DNA from 4 places in the Paenibacillus sp. cl130 genome. Region 2 is predicted to be linked to each of the others. Evidence: a T-box and tRNA genes for the amino acid it is inferred to sense, from the RefSeq annotation. Region 2 holds a T-box; the other regions hold tRNA genes.
What was found. The T-box of region 2 lies ahead of argS (arginine--tRNA ligase). A T-box ahead of a tRNA ligase gene usually reads a tRNA of that ligase, here a tRNA-Arg.
Positions count from the first base shown of each region.

Region 1 (3,139 bases), on a different contig from region 2:
CATTCGATATAGGATTCGAGCAGCACCTCCGTGTCGCATTGTGTACGGAAAAAATGCCCGCGCTGTTGCAGCTCTTTTTTCAGCTCAGGCGCGTTATATATTTCCCCGTTATATACAATCGTATAAGTGATATCCTCCAGCTGCCGGATCATGGGCTGAGCGCCATTTTCCGGGTCCATTACGCTCAGTCTTCGGTGTCCGAAGGCACACGGGTTGGATATCCAGGTACCCGCAGCATCCGGTCCGCGATCGGAGAGCGTTTGTGTCATATTCAGCAGCAGCTCAGATTGATGCATTAAGTCTCCGTTCCACTGTATGAAACCTGTAATTCCGCACATGTCTGTTCATCCTCTCTTTGTCGTGTTCATCCAGTGTTGGAAAGAACCAAAAACTAAATCCCCAGTTCATCAGTATATATGCCGAAAAGAAGCATAAAATGTCTGTCCGTTCCGAAAACTACAGATGGGGAAACCCGTCTACTCGCAAGGAAGGAGGGAGACCATGTACTACATCAAGGATGCCAAAATACGCCGCTTCACTGAACTTGACGGAGTGCGCTGCGCTGAGGTAGAGGTGCGGCCCGGTGCCGCAGATGACCCGGAATTGCTGGTCTATATCACCGCCAGGGATCAGACGGATGGTCAGCATGACTATGACATGGTACGGATCATCCGCAATGACGCCGATCTGGAGCTGGATTGGTACGACAATAATCTGCATTCGGCATTTGAGGAAGTGACAGACAAGGCTTTTACCGACTCTACACACATTACTGCTGGTGAGGAGCGAGAGAAGTTTAAAAAAGAATTGCTCTCCTATGGGCAGCTCAGTACAGAGTTCGCCAAGGAGTTCGGGGCATGAGGATATGGTGTGCTATGCCTCGGCTTTTGTTGATTTGGGCTCCGGCGCCATCGCCGGATCAGCGTGAAAGGAGGGGGAAATCATAGACGGCAAAGCGAAGTATAAGAAAAACAAAGGCAGCAGTTATATTCATAACAATGAGTTCGCGGAAGAAGTGCTGGAGAAAAACGTAAGACATGAAGTACGGAAAAGTCCTAAACGCTTTGGGAATAAATAAGCAGCCATTGAACTAAATAGCAACAGCAACTCATCAAAAATGACCCTAAAGAAGCCTCCGTATCCCGCCAAATTTGCGGTATGCAGGAGGCTTCTTTTTGAACTAAGCCGCTTCACGCAGCGTCATAATCCCTTTGTAGATGTTATAAACAAAAACCCCGAGATAGACCACTACGAATAGCAGTACAAACCCGATCACTGAACCTGCATGATTCGCCGTAATAATAAAATACACTAGCGGAATTGCCGCAATAATGGGGAAAATATGCGATAAAATAGCCTTTTTTGCATGTCCCTGAACATATTCGTCCCGTACTGCAATCCACACAATGACAGGTACTAGAAAAGGTGCGAAGAAAATGCTGAAATAACAAAGTGACGACAAAAGACCTCTCACGGATTAACCCCTCCTTTATGCATGGTTCTTTGTACATAATACCCCGTTAGCGTCCAAATGATTCCTTTTGCAGCCAGCTTCCCTGTATCATAAAAAAATGCTTTTGACAGTTGGCCGAATTGTGATATAATAATCAATGCGCTGAATACATAAGGTTTTATTGATCACCATCTTGTCCCAGTAGCTCAGCTGGATAGAGCAACGGCCTTCTAAGCCGTCGGTCGGGGGTTCGAATCCCTCCTGGGACGTCGAAGCGTTCAGATATGTAAAGTTTGAACGAAATTAAAAATGCTTCAAATCCTTGATATATAAGGGTTTGGGGCGTTTTTTCTTTTATTGGGGTTACGATAGAAAACGTTAGAAAAAGGTGTGATTAATACACCTGTTTACTCAAATTATACACACGATTTTTACACGCTATATAAACGTTCAAAAATGTCTGTTGTTTGTTTTGAATCCTGTTCACGTAGCTCTTTCATAAGGTGGGCATATGTAGAGGTAGTGATATCTAATGAGGCGTGACCAAGCCGCTCCGAAACATACAGTAAACTAATACCTTTATATAGTAGCACGCCTGTTGAATAACCACAAAATGGTAGAAAAAAGATCGTCTTTTCTATAGAATCGTTGGTACCATCCAAACGAATCCGAAAGAAGACGATCTCATGAAAAATTCTATCACGATTACATCTATCCTTCAATCCATGCTGACTCCTGAAGAAGTTCAAGGGGTTGTGAAGTTAATAGGTTATGAAGACAAAGGTGATGGACCGTGCTTATGGGGAACTGGAGCGTCTGGATCACTTCAAAACCCATGGACAATCGTTTGTCATTCGGCTTCGCGACAACGTCCATTTGGAAAAGCCTCATGCGCTACGTCGCCTTACGAAGCCAGATTCATCCGTCATTCGGGATATCACTTGCCAGTTGGGAACCCCTCAGTGTCGTTCCAGACAACGTCATCGTGTGGTGATGTTTCGGGATTTTGAAGGTCGGGAAATTCGGGTGGTTACCGATTTAATGCAGGTGACCGCAGAACAAATCGCACAGATCTATAAGGCTCGATGGCAGATTGAAGTCTTCTTTCGTTGGATCAAGCAACATTTGAATATTCCAACGCTGTTTGGTACGACTGAAAATGCGGTCTATGGGCAATTATTCTGTGCTCTAATCGTCTATGTCCTACTCAATTGGCTATTTGTTGCTGCTCAGACCTCATGGCCCCAACATGCCGTTCTTTCCTTTGCGCGATTTTCTCGTCTATTTCTTCTTCAAAACTTACCTGTTGAATGGCTGATTCAGATTCAGCACGTTCTTCTTCAGTGCACCTCTTGTTTTATGAATTGAGTTACTCAACAGGCGTGGCAGAATCTAAAAGTATCTATAATCATAAAATATTTTTTCCGTTTTTAGATAAGGATTGAGAATACCATTTCAGCTAACTGCGGCTTTAGTTTAATAACAATCTTCCATAAAAGAGCGCGATTCTATAATAAGGATCAGTTCGTTTTCATTAAAGTGCCATATTATATCTTGTAATTTAAGTGAAACTGCCTAAAAAGTATGTTAATATCAGATTTAACAGACAGACAAACTAGTATTTATAGAGGCGAAATTATGAAAAAATATAGAATATATCAAGTAGACTCATTTACAAAAAATAGA
Region 1 is NZ_FOYG01000006.1:112,398-115,536, reverse strand. It holds gene asnB (asparagine synthase (glutamine-hydrolyzing)) at 1-338, opposite strand, end outside; gene BM358_RS17260 (hypothetical protein) at 502-861, shown strand; gene BM358_RS17255 (magnetosome magnetite crystal formation protein family) at 1,181-1,474, opposite strand; tRNA gene BM358_RS17250 (tRNA-Arg) at 1,649-1,722, shown strand; gene BM358_RS17240 (IS4 family transposase) at 2,225-2,821, shown strand; gene BM358_RS17235 (PhzF family isomerase) at 3,092-3,139, shown strand, end outside.
Region 1: it has a tRNA-Arg gene. The T-box ahead of argS (arginine--tRNA ligase) is inferred to sense a tRNA for this amino acid. The anticodon was not compared.

Region 2 (3,139 bases):
CTGTAACCGATTTATTTTTTTACAGTATTCCTTTGGAAGATCCAGGTCTGGGTAGCAGTCATCCCGCCAGCAAAAACTCGCTCCCCTTTGTTCGCTTTGCTTACATCCGATTTGGCGCTTTCAGACCAAGAAGTTGCAGCGCGCATGCCAGAATATCGGCAGTTTGTTCCGCCAACCGAATACGCCACTGTCCACCATCGTCAATCCTTTCCTTGGCGTAAAAACGGTTAAACGCCTGAGCCGTATCCAATGCAAATCTCGCAATTACCGATGGCTCCAGTTGGCGAGCCGCACGTATCAGTTGTCCGTGATAGCGACCCAACTGCTTAAGCAGCGCCCAACCTGCGTCACCCAACATTCCATCCGATACGTCATTCAAATCACGAGAATGGCTATCTTGGACAAGGTCGTTGTCGCTAGGATTAGTATTAACATCAACATCGGCGCGAGCGTGAGCTTTCTCCAGAAGGCTGCGAATGCGCGCATGAGTATACTGCACATAAGGCCCGGTCTCGCCTTCAAAGGTCAGCGCCTCCTCCAACGAAAAATCCACTTCATTCAGCCGGTTGTTTTTTAAATCACCAAAAATAATCGCCCCGATACCAACGTCCTCAGCTACTGCCTGTTGTTCCTGCAAATCGGGGTTCTTCTGAGTAATGATGGCTTGAGCACGCGCTATAGCTTCATCCAGCACCTCCTCCAGTTTGACAACTTTTCCGCGTCTTGTGGACATTTTCTTACCCGCAAACCGCATTAATCCAAACGGCACATGCTCACATTGCTCCGCCCAAGCCTCCCCTGCATGCTTCAGCACCGCAAACACCTGCTGAAAATGCAACTTCTGTTCTCCACCAACGACGTACAGCAACCGATCAGCCTTCATCACTTCATGACGATAAATCGCTGTTGCCAGATCACGTGTCGGATAAATGGTAGTCCCATCCTTTTTTAGAATAAGACACGGAGGCAGTTCTTCATCTTCCAGACGAACCACGAGCGCGCCATCACTTTCCTCCAGCAATCCTTTTGCTCTTAATTGAGCAACAACTGCCTGCATCTTATCATTGTAAAAACTTTCTCCCAGCACATGGTCAAATGTAATGTTTAGACGCTGGTACATACGATCAAATTCACCCAGACTAACTTCAACAAAAAACTCCCATAGTTGTTGAGCCTCAGCATCCCCATGCTCCAAACGTCGGAACCACTCGCGGCCTTCATCCTCCAAAGTCGGATCATGCTCGGCCTCCTGATGAAAACGAACATATAGCTTCAGCGATTCACCAATCGGATCATGTTGTAGCTGCTCCTCATTTCCCCATCTTTTATAGGCCGCAATTTGCTTGCCAAACTGTGTTCCCCAATCCCCAAGATGATTCACACTAACTGGAACATATCCGGTTTCACCAAGAATACGATACAAGGCAGCACCGATAACAGTAGAGCGAAGATGACCGATACCAAACGGTTTGGCAATATTGGGCGAGGACATATCAATAACTACCCGCTGTCCGTGCCCGATATTGGGCCTGAGGAAATCGGCCTTGCTCAATTCAGCAAGCATAAGTGGAATATGAACAGATCGATCCAATGTTATATTTACATAGGCACCCGATGCTGAAGCAGTTAAACCTTCTTCATGATTCACTAGCTCCGCCAATTCCAGTGCAATGTGCTGTGGAGACTTTCGAAACTTTTTGGCCAGCACAAAACAGGGAAACGCCACATCTCCCCATTCGGGCTGCGGAGGCACCTCAAATAAAGATACAATTTCTTTCTCCTCCAAGCCCGTATGGGCCAATATCGCTTGAGCAGCAATCCTCATCAACATGATCTCTCTCCTCTTTTTATAGAATCTAACAAAAAAAGCCCCCGCCTCTTGAAATAATTCAAGAGACGAGAACTTTAATATCCCCGCGGTACCACTCTTCGTAAATCGGTTGTGTAGTTACAGCTAACTTACACAAATCGCGATTTCACTCCAATGACTAATAACGGTGTCTGCCGGGCTGATCTACTAGAAGTTCTGCTCGTTGGATCAACCGTCTCCCGGGTGCGCTTCACATCGGACCTCATACCGGCTTACACCTCTTCCGGCTCGCTGTAATGATACGGCTCCGCTGCTACTCTCCCGTTCCATGACGTTAATTCCAATCATTATACAAACCTATTCAGTAGAAAGCAACCTATTATTTCCTCTTCAGGCACTAGTTCCATATATGTAATTACACTGCCACCAATTGGCGGCACGCCTGAACGCAACGACGGCAGGCTTCTGCACAATGCTTGCAATGATCATGGGAATGCTTGCTGCATTCAGCAGCACATACCTCACAGGCCTTGGCGCACAGCTCACAGATTTGCTCGGCAAAATCCGTTCCACGCTGCAGCATTTGAGCAGCAAATCCGCATATTTCTGCACATTCCCTACTCACTCGAATACATTCACGCAGCATAGCTAAATCATATTCCTTCAAACTCGCTACGTAACATACATTGCAAGCGTTCATACATTCCAGGCAAGCATCCACGCATTGTTGGTATGAATGATTCATATTACATTACCTCCCAGTTGTTGACCCTGCTGTACTATTACCCGCTGACCCTTGAGATTAATCATTTGATGTGCGCGCTTTCAATAAAATAAAAACAAAGTAATCCCGACTTATGTAAGGAAGTGTACTATATTCCAGTGTGCAAGTGCAAGGATATTAATCACATGGATTTTTAGCCCCTGTTTCTGACTTGCATACACTCAGTCATTGCTCTATTGTAAAAAGTGTATGTCTAACCACCGATCAAGGAGTGAGCATTTCAATGAATATGTCTTCTGTAGAGGAGCATCGACAGGAATCCCCGCAACAGGTTAATTGCATGGTCGTGACTGTCTCGGACACCCGCACCGTGGAAACAGATACTGGGGGACGACTGCTCATGGATCTACTAGAAACCAATGGATATAAGGTTGTTCGATATGTCATCGTCAAAGATGACTACGAAGGTATTCAGCAGTTAGTATCCGAAGCAGCGGCACAGGATGAAATCGAGGCTGTACTTTTGACAGGCGGTACCGGTATTTCTCCACGTGATACTACATATGAAGCCGTCTCCTCTCTACTGGATAAGGAACTACCTGGCT
Region 2 is NZ_FOYG01000001.1:238,863-242,001, forward strand. It holds gene argS (arginine--tRNA ligase) at 101-1,831, opposite strand; T-box leader at 1,890-2,148, opposite strand; gene BM358_RS01050 (four-helix bundle copper-binding protein) at 2,226-2,555, opposite strand; gene BM358_RS01055 (MogA/MoaB family molybdenum cofactor biosynthesis protein) at 2,818-3,139, shown strand, end outside.

Region 3 (3,139 bases), on a different contig from region 2:
TCTACAGCTTGGCTGTAAGCTTCTGGCAACAGGATGTCAATTGCATCCTGGTACAGACTTTCAATACCATAGCGTTTTTCAAAGATAGGACGTGGTACTTTACCTTTACGGAATCCTGGTACACTTACTTGTTTTGCCACTTTATTAAAAGCTTTGTCGAGTGCAGCGGCTACACGATCCGCGTCAACCTCAACTTCAAGAACCCCAAGGTTCTTCTCTATTTTCTCCCAAGTTGCTTTCATTTTATGCTTTCCCCTCCAACAAAATCTTCACTTAGTTTTCATTACAATCAACGCACACAAAATAACCACTATAGTATATCTAACATTACTGTCTTTTTCAAGAGCAGCCCTTTGAATGCTTCACAGGTAAACGTTTCCGGTCATTAAGGAGTGTTCATTCCCGCCGCTACGAATAGTCGCATCGAGCGATACGCCTGCTCAAAACGGAAACGCAACGCATCTGTAATGCCATATATAGCACGGGTTTCTTCCTCATTATTATTTCCGTTCAAACTTTCCGAAACTGTCTGGTGGAGTGCTGCAGCCCAAATATCCGGCATTCCGTCCTCTTCCACCAACATTGATCTATAATCTTTCGTACCGTATACTGCCATCACAAACTGTGACCACAGCTCCTGTGCAAAATAGAATAGTGTAGGCTCGTGCACCTCAGTCTGATCGGCCACCCGTTCCAAAATACGCATAATCGACTCTGGAAAATCACCTGGCTGTAACGGAACCGTTTCAATGTCGATTTCCGCTTGTTCATCACCCCGTCTGATTTCTATCGTCCCTTCCGTTCCGCGTCGTCGCATTGTCTGTAGAACACGGAATTGAAGTAAAGGATGGATTTCCCGTTCCGTAATCCAGCGAAGCAAGGCATCGTCGATTTCTGGGAGTTCCAGATAGGACAACTGCTCCAATGCTAAAATCGTCTGTTCGGATAAGGGTTCATCCATAGCCATCCGCAATAGCTTGTTGCCGTAGCCTGCATCCTGCTCCTGCTTAAAGCGTGCATGACGGCGAGCTAACTCTACTTCACTGACTTCTTCTTCCACAGCGTCCGTTACCGCCCCACTGTCAGCGTACTGTGGAAATGCAGCTTCCAGCCATTGTAATAGAGCGTTCCATTCATCGTACTGCTTCTGCTCCTGTCCCTGACACTGCATTAAAAAACGCAGCATCGCCATCGCCTCTCCGTAACGTTCGTTTTCAAGCATCACAGTAAGTTGAATTTGATAATAGTCCAGTGTCTTCGGAAACAATACAATATTATTTTCTTTTGTCGTCACCTTGGAGTCCTTTATTCAAGGCACCCCCTCTCCTTCGCAAGCTCAAGTATTTGTAGATTATATGAGAAACAGTAGCCGAAGTCCAACCACTCGTCTTACACATATTCACCTGTATTCTAACATACCCTTTTATAAGGCAAAAAAAACTACGTCTACTCAGAATTTATGCTGTATAAAGCTTAAATAAGCGATATATGCAAAATAAGACTTGAATTTCTTTTATCCATATGATATATTAATATTCGCTTGAATTTTATGTCCCAGTAGCTCAGCTGGATAGAGCAACGGCCTTCTAAGCCGTCGGTCGGGGGTTCGAATCCCTCCTGGGACGTCATAACAAGAAGCTTCCATAATGGAGGCTTTTTTTGTTCTCATGAGATAAACCACGGGGGAACGTCGGGCCATCGGCATCGTTAGCCTATACTTCGCAGTCGACCATAGGAGAGTTCTCTCCTGATATATTACACCAAAAAAAGCTTCCGCAAGGGAGCTTTTTTTCATTATAAATAATGTAGAAAGAGTAGTCTGCCCAACGCTACTTTAGGCGCTGGTTTCAAGTCTCTACTCTTTCAAAAAAACGCAGAAATTGCTATCATCTATCATGTTGCACCATTTTTAAGTAAAGGAGGTAGACTGACTCCCTTGATTACGAATAACCTCCAAAAGTCGCGGGAAATTCATCGTTTTCTTGCCACTTTGCTTTCTATATTAGGTACTGGATTGGGTATGTTTTATCTCGCCATTCCTTCCTATATGATTGGAGGAGCGGCTCTTATCATCACACAGGGAATTCTGATCTATTTTACAATGTTTTCACTCGGATACCTGCTTATTATCTCGGGACCGTTGGCCATTTTTTTTCACATTTTAGGCATTGTTTTTACAGTACGATCTTTTCAAATTCCACACCATGCGGAGAGAGCACCGACAGGTGTATCCTTGCCATCCAAATGGCGCACTTTACTCAGTCTCGCTTTGGGAGCTACACTTCTACTTCTTGCAGTCACAATGAAATACGTAGATATTATCGAGCCTTTTACACAAACAGGTGAAAATAAACGCAACGTAGCCGCAGAATCAGAGCAATATCTGGAGCAGAAATATGGAGAGGACTTTCAAATTCAAAATATTAGCTATCATAGTATTCCCTCTACTGAATATACCATGGAGGTGATCTCTAATCGTCATCCTTCCGTCCTCTTTAACATGACTAAGCGTCCTTATGAGGATGTCCCATTTAGAGAAAATTATCTTAACGCCCTTTGGGAGAGGTAACACGGATAAAATGATCAAAGAATACGACGATTTTAAACTGAATCCCAAAGCGGTCGGCGATCAGTATATTCGTATAATTGTATTCGAGGATCTAACTGACTCAGGATTGCCATTGGAAAAAGAACGAGTATTACAAACCGCGAAAGTTCTCAAGACAGTGTTGGCCGGAAATAAAGCCTCATTAGATATCGAATACTTCCCTTCGACTATGAATACCAAACAAAACCTTAAGGCAATAGAAATAAACGATTATATGTTTGGTCAGGACCATTTTGATGAAAAGACCTATGAAGTCCAGATAGAAGACATTTATAAACTTATGTCAACAAAGGATATACAAATCACATCGCTTGACCGCGTGAATTAGCAAGGAGATTAATCAAATGAAATTAATATCTTGGAATGTAAATGGCTTAAGAGCCTGTGTGACCAAAGGGTTTTATACTTATCTAAAAGAAACAAATGCCGATATTTTTTGCGTACAGGAAACGAAGCTTCAAGAAGGTCAAATCCTCATGGAGAACATGGAGGAATACACACAATACTGGAATTATGCTGAGAAAAAAGGAT
Region 3 is NZ_FOYG01000006.1:48,187-51,325, forward strand. It holds gene tig (trigger factor) at 1-242, opposite strand, end outside; gene BM358_RS16980 (hypothetical protein) at 386-1,294, opposite strand; tRNA gene BM358_RS16985 (tRNA-Arg) at 1,552-1,625, shown strand; gene BM358_RS16990 (hypothetical protein) at 1,937-2,569, shown strand; gene BM358_RS16995 (hypothetical protein) at 2,580-2,936, shown strand; gene BM358_RS17000 (exodeoxyribonuclease III) at 2,953-3,139, shown strand, end outside.
Region 3: it has a tRNA-Arg gene. The T-box ahead of argS (arginine--tRNA ligase) is inferred to sense a tRNA for this amino acid. The anticodon was not compared.

Region 4 (3,139 bases), on a different contig from region 2:
GGAATCAATACACGTAGTATGGATGCCAAACAGATCGCTGGGAAGCTATATATTCCTATGAGTTTGCTGAAAGACTATCTGGGCATAGATGCTCAATGGAATGCAGCTCAGAAAACAGTAACGCTGAGTAAAAGCCAGCTAAATCCGATTACAATTGCGTCTCAAACACTTCCAGCTTCGAGTAGTGCGAAGGTGTCCTACAAAATTAAGTACCCGCAAATCAGCGGTAGCCAGCTGAATTCTGAGGCTCAACAGGCCATTAACAATGTGCTTAAAAAGCATGCAGAAGGTATATTGGCAGCAGGCAAAAAGATGATGGCTGAGGGAGAGGCTACAACAGAAAGACCGTATGAGTTCGGAAATGATTTTGTGATTGCCTATAACAAAGATGGTATTCTGAGTGTGATTATGCAGGACTACTCGTATACGGGTGGCGCGCATGGCATGACGGCACGTAAAGGATATACGTTCTCGCTCGCTGATGGTAAACTGCTGCAATTGTCTGACGTATTGAAGGCAAATCCGAACTACAAAAAGTTCCTCAATGCTGATTTGAAGAAAAAAATCGATGCACTTCAGGCTGGCGAAGGATTCGGCAAATTTAAAGAGCTGGCGGCAGATCAGAATTTTTATGTGACGAACAGTGGAGTAACAATCGTGTTTGATTTGTATGATTATGCGCCATACGCGTATGGAATTCCGGAGTTTACCTACTCGTTCGGTCAATTTCTGCCTCAAGGCGGAAAGCCTTTTGCGGGACAGAATGAATAGTAGAAATAAATAAGTCCAATTGTCTATAACCTAAAAAACAATAAAGCAAAAAAGCTGCCTACCGGATAAGAAAGTCCGGAGCAGCTTTTTCATTTACCAGTTATCGAAAGAGGTAAATTTCTTCTCTTATACACCTTCTGGAGAGGAGCTAGTTAGCACTTTATCAATAATACCGTATTCCTTGGCATCATCAGCAGACATGAAGTAGTCACGGTCTGTATCTTTTTCAATGCGCTCCAGTGGTTGGCCTGTGCGATCTGCGAGAATGCGGTTCAGTTTATCACGCATTTTCAGAATGCGGCGTGCGCGGATTTCGATATCCGTTGCCTGGCCTTGTGCACCACCCAGGGGTTGGTGAATCATAATTTCACTGTTTGGCAAAGCGAAACGTTTACCTTTGGCGCCTGCATTCAGCAAAAACGCGCCCATGGAAGCCGCCATACCTACGCAAATCGTAGATACGTCAGGTTTAATGTATTGCATCGTATCGAAAATGGCCATGCCAGCTGTAATGGAACCGCCAGGGCTGTTAATATACAAGTGAATATCTTTTTCAGGATCTTCGGCAGCCAAAAACAGCATTTGCGCAATTATAGAGTTGGCTACAACGTCATTGACGTCCGAGCCTAACAAAATAATGCGATCCTTTAACAGTCTGGAATAAATGTCATAGGCGCGTTCGCCGCGGTTACTTTGTTCTACTACCATAGGAACATAGCTCACGTCAAAAAACCTCCCTTAAATATCGTTAGTGGATTTGGTGGACATGCCGATTACACGTCCCTTATTTATAAACTGTTACCGTATTAACCACATGATAAACAATTTCAAACAAAAAGTCAAAGAAAGTCAAACTAATGATTAAAAAAAAGAGCCCTCAGCGCTCTTATTGGTTAAAACATTATATAGAAGCATCTAAGCGTTCATTTAAAATGGCGCGCCCGCGAGGAATCGAACCTCGATCTCAGGCTCCGGAGGCCTACGTCATATCCGTTGGACCACGGGCGCATAGTTGATTCAATGCAAACAACTAACTAATTAAACAGCTAATTGGAAACAAAGATGATTATATGATATACAGCAGTGAATTGCAAGCTTTTATTAAATGCGCATATTCAGATAAATGGTTGAGAAATATAGGTTCAGATAGACTTGCATATGGAGCAAATATTGGTTAAGATATACGTGGGACTTAAAAAGTTATCCCGGGACGTTTTGAGACCAGTTAGAGATAGAGCATTAGAGACAGAACTTAGAAGTGTGCGGGAGTGGAAAGCATGCGAAAGATATTAGAAATACAGAAGCAGCTTCTGCCCGACCTCATGGATGTTTTGAAAAAAAGGTACACGATCCTGCATCAGATTATGCTGTCCGATGTTGTTGGACGCAGAACACTGGCAGCTTCACTGAACATGACTGAGCGCGTGTTGCGCGCCGAAACCGATCTTCTTAAAGCTCAGGGGCTAATTGAGATTGAGAGTGTAGGCATGAAGGTGAGCAAAGCAGGACTGGATCTGCTGGAACAGCTGGAGCCGATTGCGAACAACTTGTTCGGCCTGTCCCAATTGGAGGACCAGATTCGTCAAGCCTATGGTTTGAGGAAGGTGGTTGTCGTTCCAGGGGATTCGGATGCTTCTCCGTTAACAAAGCAGGAGCTGGGGCGCGCTGGAGCAAAAGCGTTGCTGAGTGTTATGGACGACGAGGATGTGGTCGCTGTAACAGGTGGCACGACAATTGCCGACGTGGCGGAACAACTGGCACTACCTTCTAATGGCCCACTTAAGGGTGGGTGGTTTGTACCGGCACGCGGGGGTTTGGGAGAAAGCATGGAAATGCAGGCCAACACAATTGCTTCCACAATGGCTCGCAAGGTAGGCGCTCAATACCGTCTGCTCCATGTACCGGATTTGCTCAGCAATCATGCTTACAACTCCTTGCTTGAAGATACGAACATTCAGGATATATTGAACCTGATTCGCGAGAGTCGTATCATCATTCACGGGATAGGCAACGCCATAGCGATGGCACATAGACGTAAACTTGATCCCGAAACCTTTGCCCAGATCAGCAGTGAAGGAGCGGTAGCCGAATCGTTTGGTTATTACTTTAACGAAGATGGCGTCGTTGTTCACAGAATGCTGACGCTTGGACTCCGATTGGAGGACATTAGGCGTACCGATACGGTTCTAGGTGTAGCTGGAGGCAAAAACAAGGCGGCCGCTATTCATGCGGTACTGCGTTTCGGGCAAGAGGACATTCTAGTCACCGACGAAGGCGCTGCTGTTGAGATTGTAAGTCGTTATTTAAATGATTAATATAGGATTTATGAATAATGTTGTCTTGACGGGCTTTCGGGTCTGTCTTGAAT
Region 4 is NZ_FOYG01000009.1:202,767-205,905, reverse strand. It holds gene BM358_RS22185 (PdaC/SigV domain-containing protein) at 1-771, shown strand, start outside; gene clpP (ATP-dependent Clp endopeptidase proteolytic subunit ClpP) at 898-1,494, opposite strand; tRNA gene BM358_RS22175 (tRNA-Arg) at 1,705-1,779, opposite strand; gene BM358_RS22170 (sugar-binding transcriptional regulator) at 2,049-3,086, shown strand.
Region 4: it has a tRNA-Arg gene. The T-box ahead of argS (arginine--tRNA ligase) is inferred to sense a tRNA for this amino acid. The anticodon was not compared.